One region of the Croceibacterium sp. TMG7-5b_MA50 genome, then DNA from elsewhere that is predicted to be linked to it. Evidence: predicted binding sites of a transcription regulator. Region 1 holds the regulator's gene; the other holds the start of a gene.
The links. Region 1 encodes LexA, which represses DNA repair genes until DNA is damaged. Its sites were predicted from a motif close to GTTCCNCNCTTGTTCT; they were not measured.

Region 2: the regulator LexA is predicted to act here: its motif matches at 2,457-2,472, upstream of V5740_RS08110 (protein ImuA).

The regions. Positions count from the first base shown of each region.
Region 1 covers NZ_CP156082.1:795,697-803,516, reverse strand. The annotation lists gene ychF (redox-regulated ATPase YchF) at 1-886, shown strand, start outside; gene trpC (indole-3-glycerol phosphate synthase TrpC) at 883-1,671, shown strand; gene V5740_RS03985 (PadR family transcriptional regulator) at 1,675-2,397, opposite strand; gene moaC (cyclic pyranopterin monophosphate synthase MoaC) at 2,664-3,137, shown strand; gene V5740_RS03975 (molybdopterin molybdotransferase MoeA) at 3,134-4,318, shown strand; gene lexA (transcriptional repressor LexA) at 4,393-5,067, shown strand; gene V5740_RS03965 (DUF808 family protein) at 5,081-6,019, opposite strand; gene rpsF (30S ribosomal protein S6) at 6,246-6,602, shown strand; gene rpsR (30S ribosomal protein S18) at 6,602-6,826, shown strand; gene rplI (50S ribosomal protein L9) at 6,840-7,442, shown strand; gene V5740_RS03945 (porin) at 7,622-7,820, shown strand, end outside.
Region 2 covers NZ_CP156082.1:1,673,289-1,681,108, reverse strand. The annotation lists gene V5740_RS08120 (response regulator transcription factor) at 1-632, opposite strand, end outside; gene V5740_RS08115 (DUF5597 domain-containing protein) at 763-2,421, shown strand; gene V5740_RS08110 (protein ImuA) at 2,543-3,244, shown strand; gene V5740_RS08105 (DUF6504 family protein) at 3,156-5,702, shown strand; gene V5740_RS08100 (error-prone DNA polymerase) at 5,706-7,820, shown strand, end outside.

The sequences.
Region 1 (7,820 bases):
GGATATCGCCGGTCTGGTTAAGGGTGCCAGCCAGGGCGAAGGCCTCGGCAACCAGTTCCTCGGCAACATCCGCGAGACGGACGCGATCGTTCACGTCCTTCGCTGTTTCGAGGATGACGACATCCAGCACGTCGCCAACAAGGTCGATCCCATCGCCGATGCCGAGGTGGTCGAGACCGAGCTGATGCTGGCCGACCTCGACAGCCTGGAGAAGCGCGTCCCCGCCGCTGCCAAGCGTGGCGCCGCCGGTGACAAGGAGAGCAAGGTCATCGCCTCCGTGCTTGGCCAGGCGCTGGAGCTGCTGCGCGACGGCAAGCCTGCCCGCCTGACCGAGCCCAAGGACGAGGAGGAGGCCCGCCTGTTCGCGCAGGCGCAGCTGCTCACCGCCAAGCCGGTCCTGTATGTCTGCAACGTGGCCGAAGGTGACGCCGCCACAGGCAACGAATTCTCGGCCAAGGTCTTCGCCAAGGCGGAGGCTGAGGGCGCGAAGGCGGTGGTCGTGTCCGCCGCCATCGAATCCGAGCTGGTGGGCATGGATCCGGCCGAACGCGACGAATACCTGGCGGAACTGGGGCTGGAAGAAACCGGCCTCGCCCGCGTGATCCGCGCCGGGTACGAATTGCTGGGCCTGCGCACCTTCTTCACCGCCGGGCCGAAAGAGGCACGGGCCTGGACCTTCCCCGCCGGTGCCAAGGCGCCTCAGGCGGCGGGCGAGATCCACTCCGACTTCGAACGCGGCTTCATCCGGGCCGAGACGATCGCTTTCAACGACTACATCGCCCTGAACGGCGAAGCTGGCGCTCGCGATGCCGGCAAGCTGCGGCAGGAAGGCAAGGAATACCTGGTGCAGGACGGCGACGTGCTGCTGTTCAAGTTTAACGTCTGATGGATCGTCTGGCAGAGATCTGCGCCACCAAGCTGGTCGAGATCGCGGAGCGGCAGGGCCTGCGCACCATCGCCGATCTCGACCGCATCGCCGCCACCGCCACCCCGCCGCGAGGCTTCCGCGCCGCGCTGGAGGCGAAGGCGGCGAACGGCTTCGCGCTGATCGCGGAGATCAAGAAGGCCTCGCCTTCGAAGGGACTGATCCGGCCCGACTTCCGCCCGGCGGAACATGCCATCGCCTACAGCCAAGGCGGCGCGGCGTGCCTGTCGGTCCTGACGGACGCGCCCTATTTCCAGGGGCACGAGGATTACCTGATGGACGCGCGGGCCGCGTGCGACCTGCCGGTGCTGCGCAAGGATTTCACCCTCGATCCGTGGCAGGTGGCGGAAGCGCGCGCGATCGGCGCGGACGCCGTCCTGCTGATCGTCGCCGCGCTCGAAGACGGACAGATGGCCGAACTGGAGGCTGCTGCGCTGGAACGCGGCATGGACGTGCTGGTGGAGGTCCACGATGCCGCCGAGATGGAGCGGGCCGCTCGCCTCCGCTCGCGCCTCATCGGGGTCAACAATCGCGATCTGAAGACCTTCCGCACCGATCTCGCCGTGACGGAACAACTCGCCCCGCTCGCGCCCGAAGGCACGCTGCTGGTCGGCGAGAGCGGCATCGCCACTCATGCCGACTGCCGGCGGCTGGCGGAACACGGCGTGCGCACCTTCCTGGTGGGTGAGAGCCTGATGCGGCAGCCGGACGTGACCGCCGCGACCAGGGCCTTGTTGGAAGGTTAGCTCCTACAGCCGCTCGATCTGCCGGGCGGCCTCGTCCAGGATAGCGGCCACCTCGTGCGGCAACTCGGCGGCGTCCGCGCCGCCGGCGCGCATCCGGTGCTTCACCGCCATCATCAGGTTCGCCGTCGCGCGCTCCACCGCCGGGGCGCGGCCGTGTTCGGCATGGCGGGCCATCTGTTCCAGCCGGGCCATCGCCTCGTCCGCCTGCTCCACCTCGGTCGCCAGCACCACCTCCCCCGCCGGGGTGATGGCGAACTTGCGGCGCTGATCCTCGCTCGCCTGCTCGGCGATCAAGCCCTCGTCCGCCAGTAGCGCCAGCGTCGGATAGACCGCGCCGGGGCTCGGGGCATAATGGCCGCCCGACAAGTCCTCGATCGCGCGGATCAGGTCATAGCCGTGGCGCGGCTCGGCCGCGATCAGCCGCAGCAACACCAGCCGCAGCCCCGCCCGGTCGAACCGGCGCCCGCGTCGCCCACCGCCATCACCGCCGCGCCCCTGGCGTCCCTTGCCGCCGAACGGACCATCGGGCCCGAACGGACCTGACGGGCCGAACGGGCCACCGGGGCCGAACGGCCCATCCGGACCGAACACCCCGTCGGGTCCGAAGACGCTGCCGCCACCGCCGCCGCCCTGCCGGGCCCAGCCCTGCCAATTGCCGCCACGCTGCATGGCGTGCTTCATCCAGTGCCTCGCCTCATGACCCAGCCAGTCTCGATCCGGTCGCATGTCGCTTGTTTCCTTAATGAACATATCTGTGATATATCATGAGCGGTTCTGCTTTCAAGAGGTGATCTGCGCCTCTGTCCTACTCGTCCACTGTCTGCCATGAGCACACGGATGACCTTTCCCCTGCTTCACCGGGCCGCGCATACGCCTACGACCTCACGCCTTGCTGACCTTGCGCCTCGCCGGTCAGCTCCGTCGGTTCGGCCATTCGGAGGTGTCAACTTAGTGTCAACTTACGCCGGATTGGCTCTTCACGGGGTTGCTGCATGACCGCCCTGACCCACCTCGACGAAACGGGCGCCGCGCGCATGGTCGATGTCGGTGGCAAGCCGCAGACGGCCCGCTCCGCCACCGCCGCTGGGCGCATCACCATGTCGGCAGAGGCGCTCGCCGCCATCCGCGATGGCAGCGGGCCGAAGGGTGACGTGCTCGCCGCCGCGCGTATCGCCGGCATCATGGCGGCCAAGAAGACGGGCGAGCTGATCCCGCTGTGCCATCCGCTGGCGCTCGACACCGTGAGCGTGGATTTCAGCTTTGCCGATGATCGCACGGTGGAGGTGAGCGCGCGCGCCGCGCTGACCGGAAAGACTGGTGTCGAGATGGAGGCGATGACGGCGGCGGCCATCGCATTGCTGACGATCTACGACATGGCCAAGGCGATCGACAAGGGCATGGTGATCGACACCGTTCGCCTGGTCGAGAAGACCGGCGGCAAGAGCGGCGCCTGGCGCGCGCCATGATCCCGCCCATCCCGCTGGAGGAGGCGCAGCGGCGCCTGCTCGCCGCCGCCGCGCCATTGGGGACGGAACAGGTCGCCACGGCCGAGGCCGCAGGCCGCTTCCTGGCGGCGCCGCTTGCCGCCATCCGCACGCAGCCGGCGGCGGACCTGTCGGCGATGGACGGCTATGCCATGCTGGGCGACGATCTGGCGGGGCCGTGGCAGGTCGTCGGCCGCAGCGCCGCCGGCCGACCGTTCACCGGCACACTCGCGCTGGGGCAATGCGTGCGCATCGCCACCGGCGCGCTGATGCCCGCCGATGCCGCAGCCGTGCTGCTGCAGGAGGAGGCGGCACGCGACGGCGACACGCTCAACCTGCTGCCGGGTGGCGAGGCCAGCGCGCGCCATGTCCGCCGGGCCGGCTTCGATTTCGCGGCGGGCGACCCGCTGCTGCCGGCGGGCGCTCCCGTCGGCCCGGCCCAGATCGCGCTGCTGCTGTCGGCCGGGCACGCCGCGTTGCCCGTTGGCCGACGTCCCCGCCTCGCGGTGCTCGACAGCGGAGACGAGCTGGCCACCGATCCCGCAACCTGCGCGCCGCACCAGATCCCCGCCAGCAATGGCGCCATGCTCGCCGCCATGGCGGGACCGCACGTCGCGACCCTCACCCGCATCGGCCCGGTTGCCGACACGCTGGAGGCGCTCGCCGACGCGTTGCAGCAGGCCGAAGGCGCGGACGTGCTGGTCACCAGCGGCGGAGCCTCCGTCGGCGATCATGACCTGATCCGTCCCGCGCTGGAAGCGTGGGGCGCGACGATCGACTTCTGGCGGGTGGCGATCCGCCCGGGCAAGCCGCTGCTGGTGGCGCGGCGCGGCGATCAATGGATCATCGGCCTGCCAGGCAATCCGGTGTCGAGCTACGTCACCGCCGTGCTGTTCCTGTTGCCGCTGCTGCGTGCGCTGGCCAGGGCGAGCGATCCGCTGCCCCGCACGTTGCGATTGCCCCTCGCTACGCCACTGCCGGCGGCGGGCACCCGGATGGAGTTCCTGCGCGGGCGCCTCACCCCCAACGGCGTGGTGCCGCAGGGTAAGCAGGATTCGAGCGCCCTGCTGAGCCTTGCCGGGAGCGACGCGCTGATTCGCCGCCCTGCACGGGCGATGGCAGCCGCCGCGGGCGAGATGGTGGAGATACACCTGCTCGCTTGACGTATGTTCGGAAGTTTCCTACTTGTTCCGTATCCGTTCCCGAAACGGTCGGTCTTTGTTGGGATAGGCGTCATATGCTCACCGCCAAGCAGCACGAACTGCTTCAGTTCATCCAGCAGCGGCTGGAAGCGACCGGCATCAGCCCCTCTTTCGAGGAGATGAAGGACGCACTCGACCTGCGCAGCAAGTCCGGTGTCCACCGCCTGATCTCCGCGCTGGAGGAACGCCAGTTCATCCGCCGCCTCCCCAACCGTGCCCGTGCGCTGGAGGTGTTGCGTCAGCCTGAGAACACGACGCGGCCGGCAGTTGCCAACGACGTGACCCCCGCCCGCCCGGCCCGCACGACGCCCGAACCGGCGAACGATGTGATCGAAGTGCCGCTGCATGGTCGGATCGCAGCCGGCCTGCCGATCGAGGCGCTGGAGGACAGCCGCAGCCTGCCCGTCCCCGCTGCCTTGCTTGGCGCGGGTGAGCATTACGCGCTGGAGGTCTCCGGCGACTCCATGGTCGAAGCCGGCATTCTCGACGGCGACTACGCACTGGTGAAGCGCACCGACAGCGCTCGCGATGGTGAGATCGTCGTGGCGCTGATCCGGGGCGAGGAGGCGACGCTCAAATATCTGTGGCGCGAGAAGGGCGGAATGGTCCGGCTCGACCCGGCCAACAGCGCCTACGACCCGCAGCTCTACCCCGCCGGCGACGTGCTGGTGCAGGGCAAGCTAGCGGGACTGCTGCGGCGATATAATTGAGGGTCGGGCGCGCTCAGTGCGCGCCCACCTTCAGCACCTTGTGCAGCACGAAGGCGATAATGGAGCCGAGCACCAGCCCGACCACGGCTGAGATGCCGGCATAGCCGAGCCAGCCCAGAACACCGCCCCCCACGCCGCCATGCGCGGCCAGCCAGTGTTCCGCATCATGCGCCAGGTGCGCCGGTCCGGGTACCCCCAGCACCTCGCCCGAATGCAGCACGATCCCGCCGCCGACCCACAGCATGGCGATCGTGCCGACGATCGACAGCAGCGTCAGCACGCGCGGCATGGCCAGCAGCAGTCCCCGGCCGAGGCTCTGCGCGCCGGCGCTGTCCCGCTTGGTCAGGTTGAGCCCGACATCGTCCATCTTCACGATCAGCGCGACCACGCCATAGACGACCACGGTGATGACGATGCCCACCAACGCCAGCGTCACGCCACGCGTCACCAGCGTCTGGTCCGCGACCTCCGCCAAAGCGATCGCCATGATCTCCGCCGACAGGATCAGGTCGGTGCGCACGGCGCCGCTGACCCGCGCCTTCTCGAACGCGGCCGGATCGGTGATCGGATCCTCCAGCGTCTCGCCATGCTTGGCGCCGCCCAGCTTCTCCATCACCTTTTCCGCGCCTTCGTAGGCGAGGAACAGCCCACCGGCCAGCAGCAGCCAGGTGATCGCAGCCGGCAGCAGCTCGCTCAGCAGCAGGGCGCCGGGCAGCAGGAACACCAGCTTGTTGATCAGGCTGCCCTTGGCGATGCGCGCGATCACCGGCAGTTCGCGGTCGGGCGTGAAGCCGGTGACGTAGGACGGGGTGACCGCCGCATCGTCGATCACGACGCCCGCAGCCTTGCTGCCGGCCTTGGCGGCCGCGGCGCCCACATCGTCGATCGAGGCGGCCGCAACCTTGGCGATCACCGCCACATCGTCCAGCAGGGCGACCAGTCCACCGGGCATCAGCTATTCTCCGTTGCAGATTCGCCCGGCTTGGTAGCAGATCGCAGGAGGCGTGCTATCCACGTCAGCGCCCTTGCCTTTCGCGTCCGATCCGCTAAGGCGCCCGCTTCCCGCGCTGGCGATCCGCGCCGCACGGGTCAGCAGAAAGCCGGAGGGGCCGATGCCAGCGCGTGATGCGCATGGCAGATAGCCAGCGATCGGCAGGAAGTGAAAAGGAAGCGCACACATGGCTCTTTACGAGCACGTGTTCCTCGCGCGTCAGGATCTGAGCCAGGCTCAGGTGGACGCGCTCGCCGCCTCGATCACGGAGATCGTGGAAGCGAACGAGGGCAAGGTCACCAAGACCGAGAGCTGGGGCCTGAAGTCCCTCGCCTATAAGATCGACCGCAACCGCAAGGCGCACTTCGTGCTCCTGAACCTGGAAGGTCCGGGCGCGATGGTGGCCGAGCTTGAGCGTCAGAACCGCATCAACGAAGACGTGATCCGCTGGCTGACCATCGCGGTCGAGGAACACGAGGAAGGTCCGTCGGCGCAGATGCGCAAGCAGGAACGTGACCGCAAGCGTCGTGGGGATAGCAACTGATGGCCCGTCCGTTTTTCCGCCGCCGCAAGTCCTGCCCGTTCTCGGCCAAGGACGCCCCGGCGATCGACTACAAGGACACCCGCCTGCTGCAGGGCTTCATGTCCGAGCGTGGCAAGATCGTCCCGAGCCGCATCACCGCCGTTTCCGGCAAGAAGCAGCGCGAGCTGGCCAAGGCGATCAAGCGCGCCCGCCATCTGGGCCTGCTGCCCTACGTCGTGAAGTAAGGAGCGCTTACCCATGGATATCATTCTGCTGGAGCGCATCGAGAAGCTGGGCGGCATCGGCGATGTCGTGTCCGTCAAGGACGGCTACGCCCGCAACTTCCTGCTGCCGCAGAAGAAGGCGCTGCGCGCCAACGACAACAACAAGAAGGTGTTCGAAGCCAACCGGGAACGGCTGGAAACCGAGAACGCCGCCCGCCGTGGCGAGGCCGAGAAGGCTGGCGAGAAGGTGGCAGGCGCCGAGATCGTGCTGATCCGTGCCTCCTCCAACTCCGGCCAGCTGTACGGTTCGGTCAACGTCCGTGACGTTGCCGCTGCTCTGGCCGAGCAGGGTCACGACGTGGATAAGCGCCAGGTCGTGCTGGGCGCGCCCATCAAGACGCTGGGCCTGTTCGACGTGACCATTGCTCTCCACCCCGAAGTGCGCGTGACGGTGAAGGTCAACGTGGCGCGGTCGGAAGACGAGGCCGAGCTGCAGAGCCAGGGCGTGGACGTCATGGCCCGCATGTACGAGGAAGAACGCGAGGAGAGCGAAGGCTTCACCGAAGCTTACGACCCGAACCGCGAGCTGGGCGAATTGCCGAGCGACGAGGACGAGGCGGAGGAAGCCGCGCAGTAATTGCGCCGCTACATCGCCAATGCATCAGGAAGGGCGCGGCACCGCAGGGTGGCCGCGCCCTTTTTGTTAGCGCCGACTACATGCCTTAAGTTTCCGGCGGGTTCCGCCCTTCCCATAGTCACCGATCTGTCATAATCGCGCGTTCGACAGGGCCGATTGACAGGGTTGAAGGACACGACATGACGCGCCGGCGTCCCTATCTGTTTGCAGTCGCGGCAACCGCGATCTGGGTTGCGGTGCCGGTGCAGGCCCAGAGCGTCTCGGACCTCCAGCGTCAAATCGACGAGCTGAAGGCGCAGGTGGAGACCTTGCAGCGGGAGTTGCGGTCAGCCGTGCAGCCCGCGCCAATGGCAGCCACCCCGCCGATGCCCGCCACTC
Region 2 (7,820 bases), 880 kb from region 1:
CCATGCTCGCCCAGCTTGGAGCGGAGCCGGCTGACCAGCACGTCGATCGAGCGGTCGGACGCGCCCGACATGCGCTTGCGCGATTGTTCCAGCAGGTATTCGCGGCCAACGACCCGCTGGGCGGAACCGATCAGGGTCAGCAACAGGTCGTATTCGGCGCCCGACAGGGGCACTTCCTGACCTGCCGGTGCGAACAGTTCACGCCGTTCCTCCACCACGGTCCACCCGTCGAACGTGATGCGCCGGCGCTTGTCGGCGGGCGCCTGCACGGCGCCGCTGGTCCGGCGCAGCACGGCCCGCACGCGGGCCACCAGTTCGTCCGGGCCGAAGGGCTTGGACAGGTAATCGTCCGCCCCCAGTTCCAGCCCCACGATGCGGTCGGTCTGCTGGCCGCGCGCGCTGATGATGATGATCGGCATCGCGCTGTTCGCGCGCACCCGGCGGCAGATGTCGAGCCCGTTGGTGCCGGGCAGCATGATGTCGAGCACCAGCAGGTCGAACCCGCCGCCATCCAGCAGCGGCTGCATCTCCGCCCCGGAGCCCACGCCCACCGTCTCGAAGCCGTAGTCGCGCAAGGTCCGCCCGATCAGCAGGCGGAGCGGCCCGTCATCCTCCACGATCAAGATTTTCATATATCCCCTCTGCCCGTGGTGCGACTTGGCGACAAGGCCGGAACGCCTTGTCGTGTCCTTCGCGCTGCGGCACACTGGATGCGGGACAGAGGATGGAACGGGTCGTATGCCGACAATGCTGCGCCAATTTGTGTTAGCGCTAACCTTCGTGATCGTCGCCACGGCGCAGGCTCACGCGCAGGCGGATCTCCCGCGGCTGGAGCGGCGCGGTGAGGCGACGCAGCTGATCGTGGATGGTGCGCCCTACCTGATCCTGGGCGGGGAGACGGCGAACTCCTCCACCAGTGACCTCACCTACATGGAAACGGTCTGGCCACGGCTGAAGGCGATGAACCTCAACACCGTGCTCGTGCCGGTGGCATGGGAGACGATCGAGCCGCAGGAGGGGCGGTTCGACTGGCGCAACCTGGACGGCATGCTAGCGGCAGCGCGGCAGCATGACCTGAAGCTGGTGCTGCTGTGGTTCGGATCGTGGAAGAACACCTTCTCCTCCTACGCGCCCGGCTGGGTCAAGCGGGACCAGTCCCGCTTCCCGCGCGTGGAACTGAGCGACGGCCGCGGGACGGAACGGCTGTCGCCATTCAGTGCGGGGGTGCGCGAGGCGGATGCCCGCGCCTATGCGGCGCTGATGCGGCACCTGCGGCAGGTGGATGGCGTGCGGCAGACCGTCCTGATGGTGCAGGTGGAGAACGAGGTCGGCGTGATCCCGCAATCGCGCGACCATTCCGCCGTGGCGGAGGCGGCCTTTGCCGGACCTGTCCCTTCCGCCTTGACCACTCACCTGGCGGCGAACCGCACGACGCTGAACCCCGACCTGCGCACCGCGTGGGAGGCCGCCGGCGGACGGATGGAGGGTACCTGGCAGGAGGTGTTCGGCAGCGGGTCGATGACCGACAGCCTGTTCATGGCCTGGCACTACGCCACCTTCGTGGAAGTGGTGACCGCCGCCGGGAAGGGCGAATACGCGCTGCCCATGTTCACCAATGCCGCGCTGATCCGGCCCAATTACGAGCCCGGCCAGTACAATTCGGGCGGACCCCTGCCGCATGCGATCGACATCTGGCAGGTCGGCGCGCCCTCGCTCGATTTCGTGTCGCCTGACATCTATTTCGACGATTTCGGAACCTGGGCGGCGCAATATGCCCGCCCCGACAACCCGCTGTTCGTGCCGGAGGCGCGTGGCGGGCCGGACGGGGCGGCGAACGCGCTCTATGCCTATGGCTCGCTGCGGGCGATCGGCTTCTCGCCCTTCGGCATAGATGGCGCGGCGGCCCCGCCGGCGGCGGGCGATGCCAGCATCGGCGTGGGCACCGGCAATGCGGACGACCGCGCGATCGCCGGCCTCTATGCCCGGCTGGCGCCGCTCGCGCCGCTGCTGCTGCAGAAGCAGGCCGAGGGGCAGGCCCATACGCTCATCATGGAGGGTGCCGCGCAGCGCGCCGGGCGCATGCGGCTGGGTGATTACACGGTCAACATAGTGCGCGCGGAAGGTGCGGACGGGCGGGTCGATCCGAACAGCCGGGTCGCCGCCATGTTCCTGCAGACCGGACCCGACAGCTTCACCGTGGTGGGCAGCGGCGATGCCGTGGTCACCTTCACCGCCGATACGCCCGGACCAGCCATCGTGGGGCTGGACAGCATCGATGAACTGGTACTGCGTGACGGACGGCTGGTACGGGGGCGGCGGCTGAACGGCGACGAGAACGGGCAGGGCCAGGTGCTGCGGCTGCACGCCCGCGACGGGGCTGAGGGCCGGGTGCACGAGGTGAAGCTGTACCGTTATCGGTAAGGTGCTTGCGGGTCCTTGACGGCGGGGTGCCGAGCGGAACAAATAGAGAACGTTCCTGTTGCGAGTCGTTGTGCCCCATCCTGTTCCCACCCTTGCCGAGCTTCGCGAGAGCGTGCGGCTGATCTCCGGCGAGAAGCGGGAGCGGCCGGTCCTGCCGTTCGGGATCGACCGGGTTGATGGCCGGCTGGCGGATGGCGGCATGCGGCTCGACGCGCTGCACGAGGTGTCGTGCCGTGGGCAGGGGTGGGGGGATGACGCGGCGGCCGTGCTGTTCGCCGCCGGGATCGCCGCCCGTTCGCAGGGCGAGGTGCTGTGGGTGGTGCGCGGGCGGGACCTGTTCGCACCCGGCCTGTACCAGGCGGGCCTTGCCCCGGCGCGGGTGATCTATGCCGAGGCACGCGACGATGCCGAATTGCTCGCGCTGCTGGAGGAAGGGCTGCGGCATCGCGGCCTCGGCGCCGTGGTGGGGGAGGCGCGCCGGCTGCCCATGGCGCAGGCCCGGCGGCTGCAACTGGCGGCGGAAGGTGGCGGGACGATTGCCCTGCTGCTGCGCCGCCCGGCCCGCAATGGCGCCGACCCGCTGGCCGCACCATCCGCCGCGGTGACCCGCTGGCGCGTGGCCCATGCCCCATCCTTGCCCGTGCCGTGGGACGGCCTGGGCCGGGCATGCTGGCACCTGCAATGCGTCCGCCAGCGCGGCGGCGATCCGTTCGAACTGGTGGTGGAGGGATCGGATGAAGCGGGTCGCCTCGCTCTACCTGCCCAGCTGGTCGATCGACCGGCTGCGCAGGTCGGAGCGCCGGCACGCGCCGCCGTCGGCTGAAGCTGACGGCCGTGCGGCCTTCCACGCCATCGGTGCCGATGCGGCGGCGGAGCGTGCACAGCACTGCTCCGTCCCGAAGGAGGGCGGCTGGCGACCCGGCGCGCGCTGGGCACGCAGCGACCCCGACGCTGGCAGCAGCGGAACTGGCAGCGGCCTGGCCGACACGCGCGAGCAGGTTGAGGCGGCGATCGAGGCGCTGCCTGCCCATCGCCGCCCGCCCCAGCGCGAACTGGGCCGCGTCAGCAAGGCGGCGGACAATCCGTTCAGGGGCGGGCCGTCCCGCAAGGGATTGAGCCACCCGCCGGAGGAGCGGCTCGCCGCGCCTGCCCCACTTCGCGAGATGGCGCGCCGGACGGAAGGCGCGGAACCCTTGTTCCGCCCCGGCACGCGCGGCTGGCTGGGGGAGGATCTGCAAACGGCGGTGAACAACCTGCCCACGCATCAGCGCCCCCGATCGGGCGAGCTGTCGCGCAAGACGGAGGTGATCGACAATCCGTTCGGCCTCTGCCCCGATGATGTCGGCCCGAACCTCGGCCATGGCCGGCCCGACGTGCCGCCGCTGCGCTTCCCGGGGGAGGACGCGCCGGCAAAGGCGGGGCGTGGCGCGGCGCTGCGCCAGTTCGCCGCCATGCCGCCGGTGCATGGTCCGGGGGAGGATGTGGTGGTCCGCCGCCAGATGAAAGCGCCCAAACGCAGCGCGCGCGATGGCCATGGGGGGGAGGCCGGCTATGTCGCGCCGCCCAATGTGGCGCAAAGCCTGAAGCAGCTGGCGGCGATGCCCGCGGTGCAGTTCCCCGGTGAAGGGCCGCATCCCGACAATCATGGCCGCAGCGAACCGACCGCGCCCACTTACGGGCAGGGCCGCTTCTTCCAGACCGGCCGCACGCTGGCGAGCGTGGTCGCGCGCGTATGCCGTGATGAGGAGGCAGACGGCCTCGCCGTGACGCCGATTGACGAGCCGCCATTGGTGACGGTGCGCAAGACCGGCCCGCGCGTGGAGGTCGCCGCCGCCAATGCCGCTGCGCTCAGCGTCGGGATCGGTCCGGGTACTGCGCTGACCATGGCGCGCGCGCAGGTGCCGGGACTGGAGGTGCGCGAGGCCGATCCGGATGGCGATGCGGCAGCGTTGCGCACTTTGGCCGAACTGCTGGCGCGCCGCTGGGCACCGAACGTCACCATCTCCGACGCGGATGGCTTGTTCATCGACCTGACCGGGGTCGCACACCTGCATGGCGGGGAGGCGCGCTTCTGCCGCCGGCTGCTGCGCCTGCTGGCCCGCCACGGCATCGCCGCGCGGGTGGCGGTGGCGGACACCGCCGGCGCGGCCTGGGCGCTTGCCCGCTTCGGCGCGGCGGAGGCGGCGCAGATCCTCCAGCCGGGCCGTCAGGCGGAGGCGCTGGCGCACTTGCCGGTCGCCGCCCTGCGGTTGGAGCCGCGGGCGCTGGAGCTGCTGGCGCGGTTGGGGGTGGACAGCGTGGGGCAGCTCGCCGCCATGCCGCGCGCACCGCTGGTGCGCCGCTTCGGCCGGGCGGTGGCGGACCGGATCGACCAGGCCTGGGGCCGCGTGGCCGAGCCGTCCGAACCGGTGCTGCTGCCCACCCGCGTGGTGGTGGAACAGCGCTTCGCCGAACCGATCGCCACGCCGGAGGCGATCGCCCATTGGCTGGACGAACTGATGCGCCGGCTGGCGGTGGAGCTGGCGAAGGCGGGGCAGGGTGCGCGCAGCGTGGAACTGGTCGCCGCGCGGGTGGACGGCGTGCCGCAAAGGCTGCGGCTGGGCTTCGCGCGGCCGACCCGCGATGCGGTGCACATGCTGCGCCTGACGTTGCGCCGGATCGAGGAGATCGAGCCCGGCTACGGCATCGATGCCATGGCGCTGCATGTGCGCCGGGCCGACCCCTTGGGTGCGCAATCGCTGGCACCCACGCTGGCGGAGGAGGCCGCGCCCGATCTCGCGCCGCTGATCGACGCATTGGCGAACCGCATCGGGGCCGAGCGGCTGTGGCGCGCGGCCCCGGTGGAAAGCGACGTGCCCGAACGTTGCTGGACCCGCACCGGCCCGCTCGACCCCGGACGCGGGCGTGCGGCGATGCTGCGCCCCGATGATGTCCGCCGGCTGGATACACGTCCGCCCGACCACCCCTGGCACCCGCGCTGGCCGCGCCCCGTCTGGCTGCTCGCCCGGCCGGAACGGATCGACCACGTCATCGCGGAGATGCCGGACCAGCCGCCGCGCCGCTTCACCTGGCGCGGCACCAGCCACCGCGTTGTCCGGGCGGAGGGGCCGGAACGGGTGACGGGCGAATGGTGGCGCCGCGTGCCGGAACGGCTGGCGGTGCGCGATTACTACCGGGTGGAGGACGAGGCGGGCCAGCGTTTCTGGCTGTTCCGCCGCGGCGACGGTGTCAGCGCGGAAACCGGCGATCTCAGCTGGTTCATCCACGGGCTGGGTGATTGAGGCATGGCCTATTCCGAACTGCAGGTCTCGACCCATTTCTGCTTCCTGCGCGGCGTATCCTCGTGCGAGGAGCTGTTCTCCACCGCGTCGGAGATGGGCCTGCCCGCGCTCGGCATCACCGATCGCAACTCTGTCGCCGGCATCATCCGCGCGATGGTCGCGGCGGAGGAGGTGGCGGCGCAAGGCAGCCCGGTGCGGATGGTCGCGGGCTGCCGGCTCGACCTCGTCACCGGGGCATCGCTGCTGGTCTGGCCGGAGGATCTGGCCGCATGGAGCCGGCTGACCCGGCTGCTGACCCTGGGCAAGGGCCGCGCCCGCCCGGACCGGGGGGAGAAGGGCCGCTGCTTCCTTCACTGGGAGGATGTGGCGGAATACTCCACCGGCCTCGTCGCCGCGCTGGTGCCGGATGATGACGGTCCGGACGAAGGCGCGCTGCGCTGGATGGCGGACCTGTTCGGCGACGGATCGGGCGATCCGCGGGGCCATGTCTGCCTGACGCAGCGCCGCCGGCCGGACGATGCCCGCCGGCTGCATGCGGCGGCGCTGGCGGCGCAACGGTTCGGCCTGACGCCGCTGGTGACGGGCGATGTGTTGTATCACGAACCGGAGCTGCGGCTGCTGCAGGACGTCGTCACCGCCATCCGGGAAAAGTGCACCATCGACGAACTGGGCCTCAGGCGCGAACGCTCCGCCGACCGTTGCTTGCAGCCGCCGGGCGAGATGGCCCGCCGCTTCGCCCGCTTCCCGCAGGCGCTCGCGGCGGTGGAGGGGGTGGTGGAACGCTGCACCTTCTCCCCGCGCGACCTGAAGGACCAGTACCTCTACCCGGAGGAGACGGTCATCACCGGGCAGACGCCGCAGCAGGCGTTGGAGAAGCTTTCCACCGCCGCGCTGACGAAACGCTTCGCCGGCGATCCGCCCCCGGCCTATCGCACCCTGCTGGCCAAGGAGCTGGGCCTCGTCGCCAAGCTGAATTACGCGGCCTACTTCCTGACCGTTCATTCCATCGTGAAGTATGCCCGCAGCCAGGGCATCCTGTGCCAGGGGCGCGGCTCCGCCGCCAATTCGGTGATCTGCTTCGTGCTCGGCATCACCTCCATCGACCCCGTCCTCCACGAATTGCTGTTCGAACGCTTCCTGTCGGAGAACCGGGCCGAGCCGCCCGACATCGACATCGATTTCGAGCATGAGCGGCGGGAGGACGTGATCCAGTGGATCTACGAGACCTACGGCCATGACCATGCCGCGCTGACCGCCGTGGTCAGCCGTTTCCGCGCGCGTGGCGCGGTGCGGGAGGTGGGCAAGGTGCTGGGCCTGCCAGAGGACATGACCGCAGCCTTGGCCGGGCAGGTCTGGGGCTGGTCGGAGGAAGGCGTGGCCGACCGGCACGTCGATGCGCTGAACCTCGATCGCGGCGATCCGCGGCTGGCGCTGACGCTGGAACTGGCGCGCAAGCTGATCGGCACGCCGCGTCATTTGTCGCAGCATCCCGGTGGCTTCGTGCTGACCCGCGACCAGCTGGCGCGGCTGGTGCCGATCGAGCCTGCCGCCATGGTCGATCGCCAGGTGGTGGAATGGGAGAAGGAGGATATCGAGGAGGCCGGCATGATGAAGGTCGATATCCTCGGCCTCGGCATGCTGGGCTGCATGCGCCGCGCCTTCGACCTGCTGGAACGGCACAAGGGGCTGCACCTGACGCTGGATCATCCGGCCTTGCAGACCGACGACACGGCGACCTTCGCCATGATCCAGCGGGCGGACACGCTGGGCGTGTTCCAGATCGAAAGCCGCGCGCAGATGGCGATGCTGCCGCGGATGCTGCCCGAAGAATTCTACGACATCGCCATCCAGGTGGCGATCGTGCGGCCGGGCCCGATCCAGGGCGACATGGTCCACCCCTACCTCAAGCGGCGGGAGCAGAAGCGTAAGAACAAGGATATAGAGTTCGACTATCCCAGCCCGGCGCTGAAGGCGGTGCTGCAGAAGACGCTGGGCGTCCCCTTGTTCCAGGAACAGGCGATGAAGGTCGCCATCGAAGGCGCCGGCTTCACCCCCGCCCGCGCGGACGAGCTGCGCAAGGCGATGGCGACGTTCAAGTACACGCAGGGTGTCGGCCAG